3 regions of the Kitasatospora sp. NPDC057542 genome follow, and region 1 is predicted to be linked to each of the others. Evidence: riboswitches for the same ligand, from Rfam matches in the RefSeq annotation. Region 1 holds a riboswitch; each other region holds the start of a gene.
What was found. Region 1 has a riboswitch for cyclic di-AMP ahead of ACFU7Y_RS19105 (NlpC/P60 family protein). Riboswitches for the same ligand answer to the same signal wherever they lie in the genome.

Region 1 (4,874 bases):
CGTACCTCCGGGGCGGCCGGCTGCAGCGACAGCTGGGCCACTCCGCCGGCCGCGAGCAGCAGCGCACCCCGCCGGGACAGCACGCGGCGGGGACGGGGCCGGGGCCGGGCTGTCTCGGCGGGGTCGGCGGGGCCGGCAGGGTCGGTGGCGCCGGCGGGGCCGGACGGCAGGGCGCTCAGAGCCGGACCACCCCGGAGACCGGCATGGCGGTGACGCTCTCGTAGCGGACCTTGGCGCCCGGGCGGGGTGCGTGCACGATCACGCCTCCACCGGCGTACATGCCGACGTGGTGCATGTCCCGGTAGAAGATCACCAGGTCTCCCGGTCGCGCTTCGGACAGGCTGATCCGCTGCCCGGCGTACGCCTGGGCCTGCGAGGTGCGCGGCAGGGTCACTCCGGCCTGCCGCCAGCTGTAGTACATCAGACCGGAGCAGTCGAACGCGTGCGGCCCGGTGGCCCCGTAGACGTACGGGGAGCCGATCATCCGCACCGCGGCCGCCAGCGCGGCGGCCCCGCGCTCGGAGGCGGGCGGGGCGGTGCCGAGGTCCAGCCGGTCGGTGCCCCGGGTGGCGCGCTGCTCGGCGTCCCGGGCGTCCTGGGCCGTCATCCGGGCCCGCTCGGTGGCGTCCAGGCCGTTCAACAGCTTCTGCGCCTTGGCCAGCCGCTGCTGGATCTGCTGCTTGCTGTCGGCGAGCGAGCGGCGGGTCCGGTCGAGCTCGGCGAGCTTGCCGGCCGCCTCGGTGCGGCGCTGGTCGAGCCGGCGCTGCCGGGTGACCAGTTCGTGCAGAGTCTCCTGCTGGCGCACGGCGGCCTGGCCCAGGGTGCGGGCGCGGGCCAGGTAGCCCTCCGGGTCGGGCGAGAGGATCAGCTGGGCGGTCTGGGTCATCCCGCCGCCGCGGTACTCGGCCCCGGCCACCGTCGCCAGGTCGCCGCGCAGCTCGTTGAGCTGGTTCTGGGCGACGGCGATCTCGCCCTGGAGGATCGTGGTCTCGCCCTGGAGCCGCCGCTGGGCCTCCTGCGCCGCGTTGGCCTTCTCGGAAGCCTGCTCGGCCTCGTCGTACAGCTGTTCCACCTGTGCCGTGACGTCCTGACGGTCGGACGGGTCCGGGCTGCCGGGGGCGGCCTGGGCGCTGCCTCCGGTGGCCACGCCCAGCGCGGTGGCGGCGGCCGCGGTCAGCACCAGCGCCCGGGTGAGCAGTTGGGAACGGCGGTGCACGGGCATGGCGGCAGCGGCTCCAATCCTGCGGTGCGACCCCCGCCGCCGCACCACGACGGGCGGCCGTCGAGCGGGAGTCCGGTGGCAGACGTTAGCGAGTTCGGGCAAGCGAGTCCAAACCCCCACCAACCCGAATATTCGACCTCTAATCGGACATCAGATCGACCCCGCCGGAAAAGCCGCAGGCCCGGCCTTCCGTGGGGAAGACCGGGCCTGGAAGCGTCCGCGCGGGGATCAGACCCGCACGATGGAGGTCAGCGGCATGTTGGTGACCGCCTCGTAGCGCACCGACGCACCCGGCTTGGGCGCGTGCAGCACCTGGCCGTTGCCCGCGTAGATGCCGACGTGGTGGGCGTCGCTGTAGAAGATCAGCAGGTCGCCGGGCTGGGCCTGGGAGATGTCCGAACCGATCCGGGTGCCGGCCGAGGCCTGCGCCTGCGAGGTACGCGGCAGCGACACGCCGGCCTGGTTGAACGCCCAGACCATCAGGCCGGAGCAGTCGAAGGAGCCCGGGCCGGTGGCACCCCAGACGTACGGGCTGCCGACCTTGGACGCGGCGGCCGAGAGCGCGGCGGCACCGCGCGAGCTGCCGGCGGCCACCTTCACCGGAGCGGTGGTCGTGCCGCTCGCGAGGTCGCCGCGGCTGTTGTCGCGCGAGGCGCGGTCGGCGGCGGCCTTCGCGGCGTCGAGCTTCGCGGACTCCGCCTTCAGCTGGGCCTCGGCGGCGGCCTTCTCCTCGGCCTGCTGGAGCGCCCGGCGCTCCTGGTCGGTCAGTGTGTTGAGCAGGTCCTGGGCCGCCTTCAGCTTGCCCTGGACCTCCTCCTTGGAGGCCTTCAGCTGCTGGGTGGTCGACTCCAGCTCGGCGAGCTTGCCCTGGGCCTCGTTGCGGTCCTGGTCGAGCTTGCGCTGCTGCTCCTGGAGCTCCTTCAGCTGACCCTTCTGGGTGCTGCCGGCCTGGTTCAGCGTGCCGGCCTGGCTGAGGAAGTTGTCCGGGCTGGAGGAGAACATCAGCTGGACGGTCGGGGATATGCCCCCGTTGCGGTACTGCTCGCCGGCGATCTCGGCCAGGCCGCCCTGGAGCTCGGTGACCTGGGCCTGCTGACGGGCCACCTGGTCCTGCAGGCCGGAGACCTGCTTCTCCAGCTCCTGCTGCTTGGCCTGGGCGGCGTTGTAGTTCTCGGTCGCGACCTCGGCCTGCTCGTTGAGCTGGTCGACCTGCTCCTTGACCTGTTCCTTGGTCGGCTGCGGGTCCGCGTGGGCGCCGGACTGCGCGGAGAGGGCGACGGCTGCGGCGGCGACACCGGTCAGGATCGAGACGCGGGCGCGACCGGCGGGCTTGGGACGACGATGGGACGCCACGAAGGCGGACTCCTTCTTCCTACGTCCGCCTACCGGGTGAGCTGACGGGTTCGGGCCGGAAGCATGCCCTACGACGCCTCACGGCCGTTCCACCGGCCGACCTGGCGCCGATTCACCCCGGAGGAACGTGGTTCCCCGGCTCCGCTCCACAGCGCCCCCGAAAACTGGGCTCCCCTGTCGGGCAGTCGCTTCGACCTGCCCCGCTGCCTCGCGAACTCGGCGGTAACCACCGCCGCCACCCTGGCTGGGCGATCGACAGTGCGGTGGTTCGGGGCACGACCCTAGTAACTGAACCGTGATCCGTTCAAATCCTTGTCAGAAAAAAGACGGAAGATTACCCAAGTTCCTTTGTGAAAATGACCGATGGTGACCAGTGGCACACGCAAGGCTGATCGGTTCTCAGCATGCGGCCGCAAAGAGGCCGGAAACCCGAACGCCACCCCCGCACGGAGGTGGCGTTTTTCACAGGCCCCGGAGGAGCCCCTCGGGCATGTCGGTCCGTCAGACCCGGCGGATGGTGTTGATCGACATCGCGTCGGCCTTCATCACCTTCACCACGTCACCGGTGTGCGGCGCGTGGACCACCATGCCGTTGCCGATGTACATCCCGACGTGGTGCATGTCGGCGCCGTAGATCACCAGGTCGCCCGGCTGGGCCTGGTCCAGCGAGGGCACCCGGGTGCCGTAGTGGCCCTGCTCCTGCGAGGTGCGCGGCAGCGAGACGCCGGCCTGCCCGTACGCCCAGACCATCAGGCCCGAGCAGTCGAAGGTGGTCGACCCGGTGGCGCCCCACACGTACGGCGAGCCCTGCTTGCTCATCGCCTTGGACATCGCCACGGCCGCGTAGCCGCTGGCCGGCGGCAGACTGCTGAGGTCGACCCGGTCGCTGCCGCGCGAGGCGCGGTCGTCCTGCGCCTGCTGGGCCCGCAGCGCGGCGCGGTCGGCGGCGCTCAGCGAGTTCAGCAGGTCCTGGGCGGCCTTCAGCTTGGTGTTGACGTCCGCCTTGGCCTGGTTCAGGTCCTTGGTGGTGGTGTCCAGCGAGGCGAGCACGGCGGCCGCCTCGGTCTTCTCCTGGTCCAGCCGGCGCTGCTGGTCCAGCAGCCCCTTGAGCGCCTCGGCCTGGCTGGTGCTGGCCTGCTGGACGGTGGAGGCCTTCTCCAGGTAGCCGGACGGGTCGGAGGAGAGCATCAGCTGGACGGACGGGTCGATGCCGCCGGTGCGGTACTGCTCGCCCGCCACCTCGGCGAGGCCGCCCTGGAGCTGGGTCATCTGCTCCTGGCTGCGGGCCACCTGGTCCTGCAGCTGGTCGGCCTGCTTGCGCAGCTGGTCGGCCCGCTCCTTGGCTCCGTTGTACTTCTCCGCCGCCTGCTCCTGCTCCTCCTGGAGCTGGTCGATCTGCGCCTTGACGTCCGATTTGTTCGGCTGCGGCGCAGCGTGCGCGGCCACCTGGGCGGAGAGGGCGACCGCAGTCGCAGCGGCAGCGGTGAGCACGGAGATCCGCGCGCGGCTCGGCTGCTTGGGACGGCGGTGGGAGGCCAAGGGACCGGCTCCTTCTTTCATCGGACTCACCCGATGGGATGAGGTTCCAGAAAATAGGTTTGACGCCAGACCCTAGTGAAGATCTATCCGTTTTGCCACTCCCCCGAAGGCGTGAACTCCGGTTTCCACACCGACTTCACGAAAGCCGCGCATCGCCTCGGAACCGCGCCTGACCAGGCATCATGCGGCCCGGTGGGTTCAGGGCCGGGCCAGCCGGTTCAGCAGCAGCACCGACGCCACGGGGCGCGCGCCCGCCTTCCGCACGCCCTCCGCGACCTCCCGGTCGGTGGACACCACCACCACCGGGCGGCCCTGCGGTTCGGCCCGCACCAGGCGGCGGATCAGCTCGTCGGCCGTCTCCCCGGTCCGGCTGAACCGCACCCGGACCCCGCGCGGCGGCGCCATGATCACCGGGACGTCCAGGTCCTGCCCGTCGAACACACAGGTGACCTCCGCCTGGGTGCGCTGGGCCAGCATCGCCAGCCCGCCCAGCAGCCGGATCCGCTGCTGCTCCAGCGGCAGCGTCGGATAGCCGGTCTTGGTCACGTTGTAGCCGTCCACCACCAGGTGCACCTGAGGAATCGCCAGCAGCTGGTCCAACAGCGCCGGATCGTCCTCGGCCAGCCCGCGCCGGGCCACGTCGTGCGGGGAGGCCGCCCCCGGCACCACCGCCTCCACCAGGTCCGCCGGGCGGATCTGGGAGACCGGCAGCGCCAGCTCCCGCTGGAGTCCCTGGGCCGACTGCAGCACGGCGTCCAGC
Region 2 (4,874 bases), on a different contig from region 1:
CGCGGCGAAGCTGGTGTCCCGGGTGCGCCGGGCGGGCTTCACGGGGGTGCCGGACGAGCCGTACGAGCTGCCGGCCGAGCTGACCGCCGACTCGGCGGGCCGGCTGCTGCTCGCGGTGGCGCAGCGGGCGCACGACGCCGGGGTGGACGTGGACGCGGCACTGCGGTCGGCCGCGCGCGGTTACCGGGACGCGGTGCGCGCGGCCGAGGGCCTCAAGCCGGAGTGACGACGGGCTCGGGGTGACGGGCCCGGGCCTGGAGTGACGGGCCTCAGGCCGCCGTGGCGGCGGGCTCAGGGCGCCGCTGCGGCGGGACGAGTTCGCCGATGGCCTCGCCGACGAGGACGACGAGTTCGGCGAGGCGCTCCAGGTCGAGGTGGTCGGGCAGCTCGGCCAGCGAGACGATCCGCTCGCCGTCCGGGCCGGCCACGGCGAACAGGTCGATCGGTCCGAGGTGCTTCTCGGCGGTGTCCACGAGGGCGGCGACGTCGCTGGGGCGGCGGATGTCGCCGCAGACGCCGACGACGGGGCAGCCGGGCCGGTCGAGCTCGGAGGCGAGGTCCTCGGCGATGCCGACGTGCTGGTCGGCGATCAGCATTCCGGTGGCGCCGGCCGCGGCGAACCGGCGGGCGAGGCCCGCGCCCGACCCGCCGTCGAGGACCGCGATGACGACGACTGACCCGCTGACCCGCATGGCCTGCTCCTCCCTGTGGACGACACCGCACCGGCGCCCACGCGTACTGCGGAGGATCGTAGGCAGGTCCTGACCCTCCGCAACAGGGATTACCCCTCAGGTGACCAGGCTCACGCCCGCCCCGCGGCCAAGAGTCGGCCAAGAGCTGTCCACGGGCTGTCCACGGTCCGTCCATGGCCGTGCCACGGGGTGTTGGCGCGCCGGATGCGATCCGCCGGCGGCGGAGCGGCGGCCCGCCGGAGGGAGGGTCCCCCGTCGCACCGGATACGGTCGGTCCATGCCAGCTCAGCCCGACCCCGCCCGTCCCGCCGCCGCGCCCTCCGACGCCACCGCCCCGCAGCTGTTCACCTGGGAGTTCGCCGCCGACCCGTACCCCGCCTACGCCTGGCTTCGCGAGCACGCCCCGGTGCACCGCACCACGCTGCCGAGCGGCGTCGACGCCTGGCTGGTGACCCGGTACGCGGACGCCCGGCAGGCGCTCGCGGACAGCCGGCTGTCGAAGAACCCGGCGCACCACAGCGGGCAGGCGCACCGCACCGGCCGGGTGGGCATTCCGGGGGAGCGGCAGGCGGACCTGATGACCCACCTGCTGAACATCGACCCGCCGGACCACACCCGGCTGCGCCGGCTGGTGTCGAAGGCGTTCACCCCACGCCGGGTGGCCGAGTTCGAGCCGCGGGTGCAGCAGCTCACCGACCGGCTGATCGACGGCTTCGCGCAGCGCGGTTCGGCGGACCTGATCCACGAGTTCGCCTTCCCGCTCCCCATCTACGCGATCTGCGACATGCTGGGCGTGCCGGCCGAGGACCAGGACGATCTGCGGGACTGGGCGGGCATGATGATCCGCCACCACGGCGGGCAGCGCGGCGGCGTGGGCCGGGCGGTCAAGCGCATCCGCGCCTACCTGGTGGACCTCATCCACCGCAAGCGGGCCGACCTCGGTGACGACCTGATCTCCGGCCTGATCCGGGCCAGCGACCACGGCGAGCACCTGACGGAGAACGAGGCCGCCGCCATGTGCTTCGTGTTGATCTTCGCGGGGTTCGAAACCACCATCAACCTGATCGGCAACGGCACCTACGCGCTGCTGCGCAATCCGGAGCAGCGCCGGTTGCTGCAGGAGTCGGTGGCGCGCGGGGAGACCGCACTGCTGGAGACCGGGATCGAGGAACTCCTGCGCTACGACGGGCCGGTGGAGCTGGCGACCTGGCGGTTCGCGACCCGGCCGCTGACCATCGGCGGGGTGGACATCCCGGTCGGCGACCCGGTGCTGGTGGTGCTGGCGGCGGCGGACCGCGACCCGGCGCGGTTCGCGGCCGAGAACACCCTCGACCTGGCCCGGGCCGACAACCCCCACCTGGGGTTCGGGCACGGCATCCACTACTGCATCGGCGCCCCGCTGGCCCGGATGGAAGGGCGCGCCGCGCTGGCCACGCTGCTTTCCCGGCTGCCCGATCTGCGGCTCGCGGAAAGCCCGGAGAACCTGCGCTGGCGCGGCGGTCTGATCATGCGTGGGCTGCGCGAACTCCCGGTGGAATTCAGCCCGGAGGGCCGCTCCCCGCACGCGCCTCCGCATGCCCCTTCCGCGCCCTCGGCGCGCTGAGGTCACGCGACGGACGTCGCCGATCGCCTACCGGCGAGGGTGTGAACGCCCATCAATCCGGACATAACGCCGCCGTTGGTAGGCGATCGGACACGGGCCGTAATTCTCGTGTGATATCGACGATATGAGCTTGTGATTAGTCTGATGATCTGTCTACTCTCCCTGGAGTTCGCAGCTGCGGACCTCGTACGCGGAACGCCGAATCCTGCCCGCCGCGCCACGGGAAACCGACCAGAACCCTGGGCAGGGGCGGGGGAACCAGGTTTGTTGCCGTCTCCCCACGGCTTGGGGTGAAGCCGCCCGAGCGGAATCGTTTCCGCGTACGGCGGCCGGGCCACCTCCCGGTCCGAACCCGACAGCTCACCTCGCAGGCGTGCGGAGAGGGACCTCTTCATGCTGTTCGTTGGAACTGGCCGTCACCGTCGTCGCACCCAGGCCGAGAAGGCCATCGCCGTCGCCGGTGTGGCCGGCGTCGGACTCGCGATGCCGCTCCTCACCGCCACCGGCGCCTCCGCGGCCCCGGCCTCCACCTGGGACTCCGTCGCCCAGTGCGAGAGCGGCGGCAACTGGAGCATCAACACCGGCAACGGCTTCTACGGCGGCCTCCAGTTCACCTCCAGCACCTGGAAGGCGTACGGCGGCACCGCCTACGCGCCGCAGGCCAACCAGGCCAGCAAGGCCCAGCAGATCTCGGTCGCCGAGAAGGTGCTGGCCTCGCAGGGTCCGGGCGCCTGGCCGGTCTGCTCCCAGAAGGCCGGTCTGACCAAGGGCGGTGCCCCGGCCGTGGTCGACACCTCCTCGGACGCCAAGGCGCAGTCCGCCCCCAAGCAGCAGACCCCGAAGCCCGCCGTCAAGCCGGCCGAGAAGCCGGTCGCGCAGAAGCAGGCCGCCCAGAAGCCGGTGCAGAAGCCCGCCGCGCAGCCGGTCCAGCAGGCCGCCCCGCAGCAGCAGGCGCAGCCGCAGACCCCGGGCTTCTCCGGCAAGGCCGGCTGGGACGCCGACGCCAAGGTGTACTGGTACCAGAACAACGGTGCCTGGTACTGGACCAGCCACCAGAGCGTCTACCAGCAGTACGCCGGCCAGGCCGCCGCCCAGCCGCAGTACGCCCCGCACGCCGCGCAGCCGGCCCCGCAGGCCGCCGGCCACGACTACACGGTCCGCGCGGGTGACACCCTGTCGACCATCGCCGCCGCCCAGGGCGTGTCCGGCGGTTGGAGCGCGCTGTACGAGCAGAACCACGCCACCGTCGGCGGCGACCCGAACCTGATCCTGCCCGGCCAGGTGCTGCACCTCGGCTGAGCCGTCGCGGCCGGCGCCGGGCCGTCGTGCCCGACGCCGGTCCGTCATGTCCGGCGCCGGGCCGTCGCACGCGGAGCCGACGCCGTTGCGTCCCGACGTCCGAAGGGGGCCGGTCCTACCGGTCCCCTTCGTCCGCATTCGCCCGCTCCGGTGGGACAAGCTGGGGCAAGCAGGTGAACTACCGGCGGGTAGTGGGGCCACACGCTGAGACGGGACCGAGGTCGGCGTGGCCCCGGGAGCCCGGGCGGTTAGGCTCTGGTCGTAACGACTCCGCAATCGTCCTGCTGACAGCACCACCGTCAGACCGGACCCTGCTTCCGCAAGGAGATGCCTCGTGCCGTCCATCGATGTCGTCGTAGCCCGTGAGATCCTCGACTCGCGCGGCAACCCCACGGTCGAGGTCGAGGTCGGCCTCGACGACGGCAGCACGGGTCGTGCCGCTGTCCCGTCGGGTGCCTCCACCGGTGCCTTCGAGGCGCTGGAGCTGCGTGACGGTGACAAGAACCGCTACTTCGGCAAGGGCGTCGAGAAGGCCGTCCTGGCCGTCATCGAGCAGATCGGCCCGGAGCTGGTCGGCTACGACGCCACCGAGCAGCGCCTGATCGACCAGGCCATGCTGGACCTGGACGCCACCCCGGACAAGTCCTCGCTCGGCGCCAACGCCATCCTGGGCGTCTCGCTGGCCGTCGCGCACGCCGCCTCCGAGGCCAGCGACCTGCCGCTGTTCCGCTACCTGGGCGGCCCGAACGCGCACGTCCTGCCGGTCCCGATGATGAACATCCTCAACGGCGGTTCGCACGCGGACTCCAACGTCGACATCCAGGAGTTCATGATCGCCCCGATCGGCGCGGAGTCCTTCTCCGAGGCCGTCCGCTGGGGCGTCGAGGTCTACCACACGCTCAAGGGCGTGCTGAAGGAGCGCGGCCTGTCCACCGGTCTGGGCGACGAGGGCGGCTTCGCCCCGAACCTGGACTCCAACCGCGAGGCCCTGGACCTCATCGTCGAGGCCATCCAGAAGGCCGGCTACGTGCCCGGCCGTGACGTCGCGCTGGCCCTGGACGTCGCCTCCTCCGAGTTCTACGAGGACGGTGCCTACCAGTTCGAGGGCAAGGCGCTCACCTCCGCCGAGCTCATCGAGTACTACGCCGGGCTGGTCGCCGCCTACCCGCTGGTCTCCATCGAGGACCCGCTGGACGAGTCGGACTGGGACGGCTGGAAGGCCATGACCGAGAAGCTGGGCGACAAGGTCCAGCTGGTCGGCGACGACCTGTTCGTCACCA
Region 3 (4,874 bases), on a different contig from region 1:
TTCGTCGCCGAGTCGGGCCGCGGGCTGCACCTGGTGGAGTCGTTCAGCCGCTCCTGGGGCTGGCACCCGCTGGGCAGCGGCAAGGTGGTCTGGGCGATGTTCGAGGCGGAGACGGTCGGCGGCTCCCCGCTGGACGGACACCTCGGACTCGGCGGCCGCTCACCGCTCGACGGCCCCGTCGACGTCGGCGGGCGGCATCGGCGCTCGGCCTAGGACGGGCCCCGCGCCCAGCACGGCCCCTGCGCCGCACGGCGCACGGCCGGTCGAGGGAAGCCCCGGGAGGACCACACCCCGGGCCCTTCCACCAGGCGCCGCCGAGGCCTTCCGGCGCCCCGGACCCGCGAGCGGCTCAGTGCGGCCGGGCGGATCCGGACCGGAGGAGGCCTCCGGAGAAGAGGCGTCCGGAGAAGAAGGGGCCTCCGGAGGAGAAGCATCCGGCGCAAGGACATCCGGACGAGAGGCATCCTCAGGAGGCAAAGACAAAGGCCGTCGTGGTGTCGGCACCCACGACGGCCCCCCGATGGTGGAGCACGGCGGCCGGTCAGACCGCCAGGTGGTCGAACTCCCCGTCCTTCGCCCCGAGCAGCAGGGCGGCGATCTCGGCCCGGGTGTAGATGAGGGCCGGACCGTCCGGGAACCGCGAGTTGCGCATCGCCACATCGCCGCCCGGCAGGGCCGCGAACTCGACGCAGTTGCCCTGGGAGTTGCTGTGCCGGCTCTTCTGCCAGACCACCCCCTGGAGATCGGCGGCAGCCATCCCGTTGTAGGTGTCGTACGAGCCGTGCGTGTCCTGCGAGTCGTGCATAGAAATCTCCCGAAGAGCTCCGGAGTTGTCGTCCAGCGCGGCGCCCCCCGGCACCGCCGAACGAACGGACCGGCCCCGTACCGGCCCGGCACAACGCCTCACTTGACGCGATGATAGCCGCAGTGCACGTGCATCAGCACGGGACATTGCAGGTGCACGGGGCTTTTTATCCGCAGCCCCGAACTCTTCACGGGCCCTTCTCCTGACGGTACGTAAACGGACATAGCCGATGGAATCGCCGAGCTCGCGATAACCGGCCGTGAGCACTTCCCCGCTAAATGTTGATCTTCGAATGCCGGGAGTCGCACCCCCGTGACCCTCCGTCAGGCCACCCCTATGCTGTGAGACATCTCACGCGCCACAGATGCAACGCCCGCCCCCTCGGATTACGTCGTGTGCGACCACCGGCGACTGCGAGCGGGCTGGGCGAGGAATGTCCGGATTGTAGGCAATAGGCCCGGACCGGCTTCGGAGACGCACCGAGTCCGCGCGGCGGCCACGCGAAACCCGAACGGCAGCCGACTGCAAGCCGGACGGGCAGATGTCCTACGATCTCCGGCATGAGCACCGCAGCCATCCCGGGCGCGCCACTGCCCGTCCGCACCCCAGGCTCCCGTGCGCGGGGGCGCCACCGTCGTCCCGAGCGCCCCGAGATCCCGGCCGGCGCCCCGGCCCTGGTGCTCGCCGTGCCCGCGACCGCCGGGCCCGAGTCCCGTTCGGTCGTCGAGGAGCTGCTCTCGATCGTCCGCACCGAGCAGAACGGCGTCCAGACCGCGGTCGGCTACCTCGCCGGCGACGGCACCGAGGGCCCCGGCGGCGAGGACCGCACCGTGGCCGAGCTGCTGACCCTGGCCGCCGAGGCCGGGCTGCCGACGCCCGTCCTGGTGCCGCTGGTGCCCGGCCCACACACCTTCCTGACCGAGCTTCACGCGATCGCCGCCGAGTACGGCGCGCCCGTCACCGACCCGCTGGGCCCGCACCCGCTGCTGGCCGAGGCCGTGCACGTCCGACTGTCCGAGGCCGGGCTGGCCCGGGCCGACCGCGCCCGGCTGTTCGCCATCGCGACCGCCGCGGACGGCGTGGTGCTGACCACCGTCGGCGGCGAGGACGCGGCCGCCGCGGCCGGCATCACCGGTGTGCTGCTGGCCGCCCGACTGGCCGTGCCGGTCGTCGCCGCCGCGCTCGACGTGCCCGGCTCGGTGGCCGCGGCCGTCAACCACCTCAAGGACACCGGCTCGCAGCGCCCGGCGCTGGCCCCGCTGGTGATCGGCCCGGAGGCGGACTCCGAGCTGCTCGCCACCGCCGCCGAGGAGACCGGCTGCCCGTCGGCCGCGCCGCTGGGCGCGTACCCGTCGGTCGGCCAGCTGATCGCCTCTACGTACCTGGCCGCACTGCCCGCGCCGTCCCCGGAGGACCTGGCGCGGGCCGAGGCGGAGGCGGCGGCCGCCGCCGAGGCCGAGGGGGCCGTGGAGGGCACTCGTGGCGCCCACGCGGCCACCGAGGGAGCCTCGGGGCAGTAGTCGACACCGCGCGCCGGTTCGCGCGCACCGAAGGGTCCGGAACGGCTTGCGTTCCGGACCCTTCGCTTTCCCCTTCTTGCCCCGTGCGTCCCGTGCGGGAGCCGAACGGCAACGAAGTGAAATGTCCGTTCTGGTGCTATTTGAAAGGAAATAGGGGGCGCCCGTCCAGGCGCGCGAATCGCGGCCGCTCCCCCACCTGTCCGAGTAAGCCGCTCCGCAATTCGACGCACCGTCACGGCCTTCCTGAGGCGGAGCCAGTTGTGGATTCCCGCAATAGCGTTGCGCACAAATGATCATTTGCGATCATGACTGGCTGCAATTTTGGCAGTTTCGACTAAACCGTGATGTACATCACAGCCATTTGCAGTTTGAACTTAAGTCTGATTAACGTGCTCCCCGTTCGTAACCACACGAACCCGGTTCATCCGCAACGCCGAGTCCTGCCGTCGGATGTCCTGGCAGCGCGAAAACGCACCACGGCAGGAGCGGGGGACCCACAGGTAAGTCGCCCCGGGCCGGTCTCCGGAACGGTCCAGGGCTAGGGGTGAAGCCGCGCCCACCGCGCGGCCGGGCAACTCCAGCCCGAATCCGACAGCTCACCTCGCAGGCGTGGGAGAGGACCGCGTCTTCATGCTGCCCACCAACGGCACTCGCCTGTCCAGCCGCACCCACCGCGTGATCGCCGCCCTCGGCGTCGCGGGCGTCGGCCTCACCGTCCCCTGCCTCACCTCCGGCGCCGCCTCCGCCGCCTCCGTCGCCACCTGGGACAAGGTCGCCCAGTGCGAGAGCGGCGGCAACTGGAGCATCAACACCGGCAACGGCTTCTACGGTGGCCTCCAGTTCACCTCCAGCACCTGGTCCGCCTTCGGTGGCACGACCTACGCGGCACGCGCCGACCTAGCCACCAAGGACCAGCAGATCGCCGTCGCCGAGAAGGTCCTCGCCTCGCAGGGCCCCGGCGCCTGGCCGGTGTGCTCCGTCCAGGCCGGCCTCACCAAGGGCGGCGCCGCCGCCTCGGTCGACACCTCGGCGGGCTCCACCGCCGGTTCGTCCGCCGCCAAGCCCGTCCAGCAGAACGTCAAGCCGGCCGCTCCGGCCGCGAAGCCCGCCGCCAAGCCCGCGCAGCCCCAGACCCCGGCCGCCAAGCCCGCCGCGCCCGCCGCGCCCGTCCAGGGCGGGGACTACACCGTGGTCGAGGGCGACTGGCTGTCCTCGATCGCCGACCAGCACAACGTGCAGGGCGGCTGGCAGCGGCTGTACGAGCTGAACCGCGGCACCCTGACCGAGGGCCCGGACAGCATCTACCCGGGCCAGCACCTGTCCCTCGGCGGCAACGGCCAGGCCGGCCGGTCCTCCACCGCCGGCTCGGACTTCACCTGGTTCGACCGCTCGCAGAAGTCCGGTCAGTCCGCGAACGGAGGTGCGGTGAACGCCCGGCCGACCGCGCAGACCCAGACCCAGGCGCAGGCCCCGGCCGCCAAGCCGGCCGCCAAGCCCGCTCCGCAGACCCAGGCCCCCGCCGCCACCAGCGGCATGGCCGCCGCGATCTCCTTCGCCGAGTCGAAGGTCGGTCAGGCGTACGTCTACGGCGGCACCGGCAACGGCGGCTGGGACTGCTCCGGTCTGACCCAAGCCGCACTGCGCGCCGCGGGCATCTCCATCCCGCGCGTCGCCGCCGACCAGGCCGCCGCCAGCACCCACGTCTCGCTGGACAGCCTCCAGCCTGGCGACCTGCTCTTCTGGTCCAACAACGGCAAGGACTCCGGCGTCTACCACGTCGCGATCTACGTCGGCAACGGCAAGTACGTCGAGGCCGCAAACCCGAGCTCGGGCGTCCGTGAGCAGAGCATCGCCAACTGGGCCCCGGACTTCGCCGGCCGGGTCTGAGGACGGCGCAACGGCGGGCGGGCAACCGGTGACAGCCGACGGATAACGAAGAACAGATAACAGATTTCAACATCTGTCATCTGTCACCTGTTACCCGCCGGTCGTCATCCGCACGCTGACCACCCACCACCCCCGGGGAGAGTCTGGTCGCTCCTCTCCGGGGGTTCCGGCGTTCCCGCCGACGGTTCGGGGTCCCCCTCCGGCGGTTCCGCCATATCCCGTGGTGGATCCCCGCCCCAACGGGCATGCTGCTGCTCTGCACCCGAGGAGGAGTCACATGGCCCAGGTCACCGTCACCCTCGACGCGAACCTCGCGATCGACGCGATGATGCTCTCCGGTACCAAGAACCCCCAGGACGCCGTCGAACTGGTCCTGCGCGACTACCTGGCCCGCGGCCGCCGCACCGAGACCCGTACCGGCGAGGCCGCCGACGGACACCGTCTGACCGTCGACCGCCCCACCACCCAGGAGGGCTGACCGCCTGAGGGCCCGCGACGGCCGACCGCGCGCACGCCGAACGGGCCCCGGAGAGCAACCGCCCTCCGGGGCCCGTTCGTTCGACCGTGGCGGCCGGGGCTCAGCGCGCGCAGGCCCCGGTGGACCCGCGCATCACCAGCTCCGGCTGGAACATGAACTCACCGCGCTGGGCCGCGTTTCCGCC

Region 2: it holds a riboswitch for cyclic di-AMP, as region 1 does, so the genes downstream of both, ACFU7Y_RS17305 (transglycosylase family protein) here and ACFU7Y_RS19105 (NlpC/P60 family protein) in region 1, are expected to answer to the same signal.
Region 3: it holds a riboswitch for cyclic di-AMP, as region 1 does, so the genes downstream of both, ACFU7Y_RS01720 (transglycosylase family protein) here and ACFU7Y_RS19105 (NlpC/P60 family protein) in region 1, are expected to answer to the same signal.

Annotation. Positions count from the first base shown of each region.
Region 1 is NZ_JBHVFE010000137.1:3,819-8,692, forward strand. It holds gene ACFU7Y_RS19095 (hypothetical protein) at 1-83, opposite strand, end outside; gene ACFU7Y_RS19100 (C40 family peptidase) at 176-1,222, opposite strand; gene ACFU7Y_RS19105 (NlpC/P60 family protein) at 1,451-2,575, opposite strand; cyclic di-AMP (ydaO/yuaA leader) riboswitch at 2,586-2,739, opposite strand; gene ACFU7Y_RS19110 (C40 family peptidase) at 3,077-4,114, opposite strand; gene ACFU7Y_RS19115 (NYN domain-containing protein) at 4,313-4,874, opposite strand, start outside.
Region 2 is NZ_JBHVFE010000117.1:2,712-7,585, reverse strand. It holds gene ACFU7Y_RS17320 (MazG family protein) at 1-226, shown strand, start outside; gene ACFU7Y_RS17315 (SDR family NAD(P)-dependent oxidoreductase) at 270-692, opposite strand; gene ACFU7Y_RS17310 (cytochrome P450) at 970-2,295, shown strand; cyclic di-AMP (ydaO/yuaA leader) riboswitch at 2,515-2,683, shown strand; gene ACFU7Y_RS17305 (transglycosylase family protein) at 2,689-3,594, shown strand; gene eno (phosphopyruvate hydratase) at 3,929-4,874, shown strand, end outside.
Region 3 is NZ_JBHVFE010000006.1:13,059-17,932, forward strand. It holds partial or broken gene ACFU7Y_RS01705 (ATP-binding protein) at 1-102, shown strand, start outside; gene ACFU7Y_RS01710 (DUF397 domain-containing protein) at 542-805, opposite strand; gene ACFU7Y_RS01715 (hypothetical protein) at 1,366-2,325, shown strand; cyclic di-AMP (ydaO/yuaA leader) riboswitch at 2,747-2,948, shown strand; gene ACFU7Y_RS01720 (transglycosylase family protein) at 2,935-4,212, shown strand; gene ACFU7Y_RS01725 (hypothetical protein) at 4,490-4,690, shown strand; gene ACFU7Y_RS01730 (LacI family DNA-binding transcriptional regulator) at 4,791-4,874, opposite strand, start outside.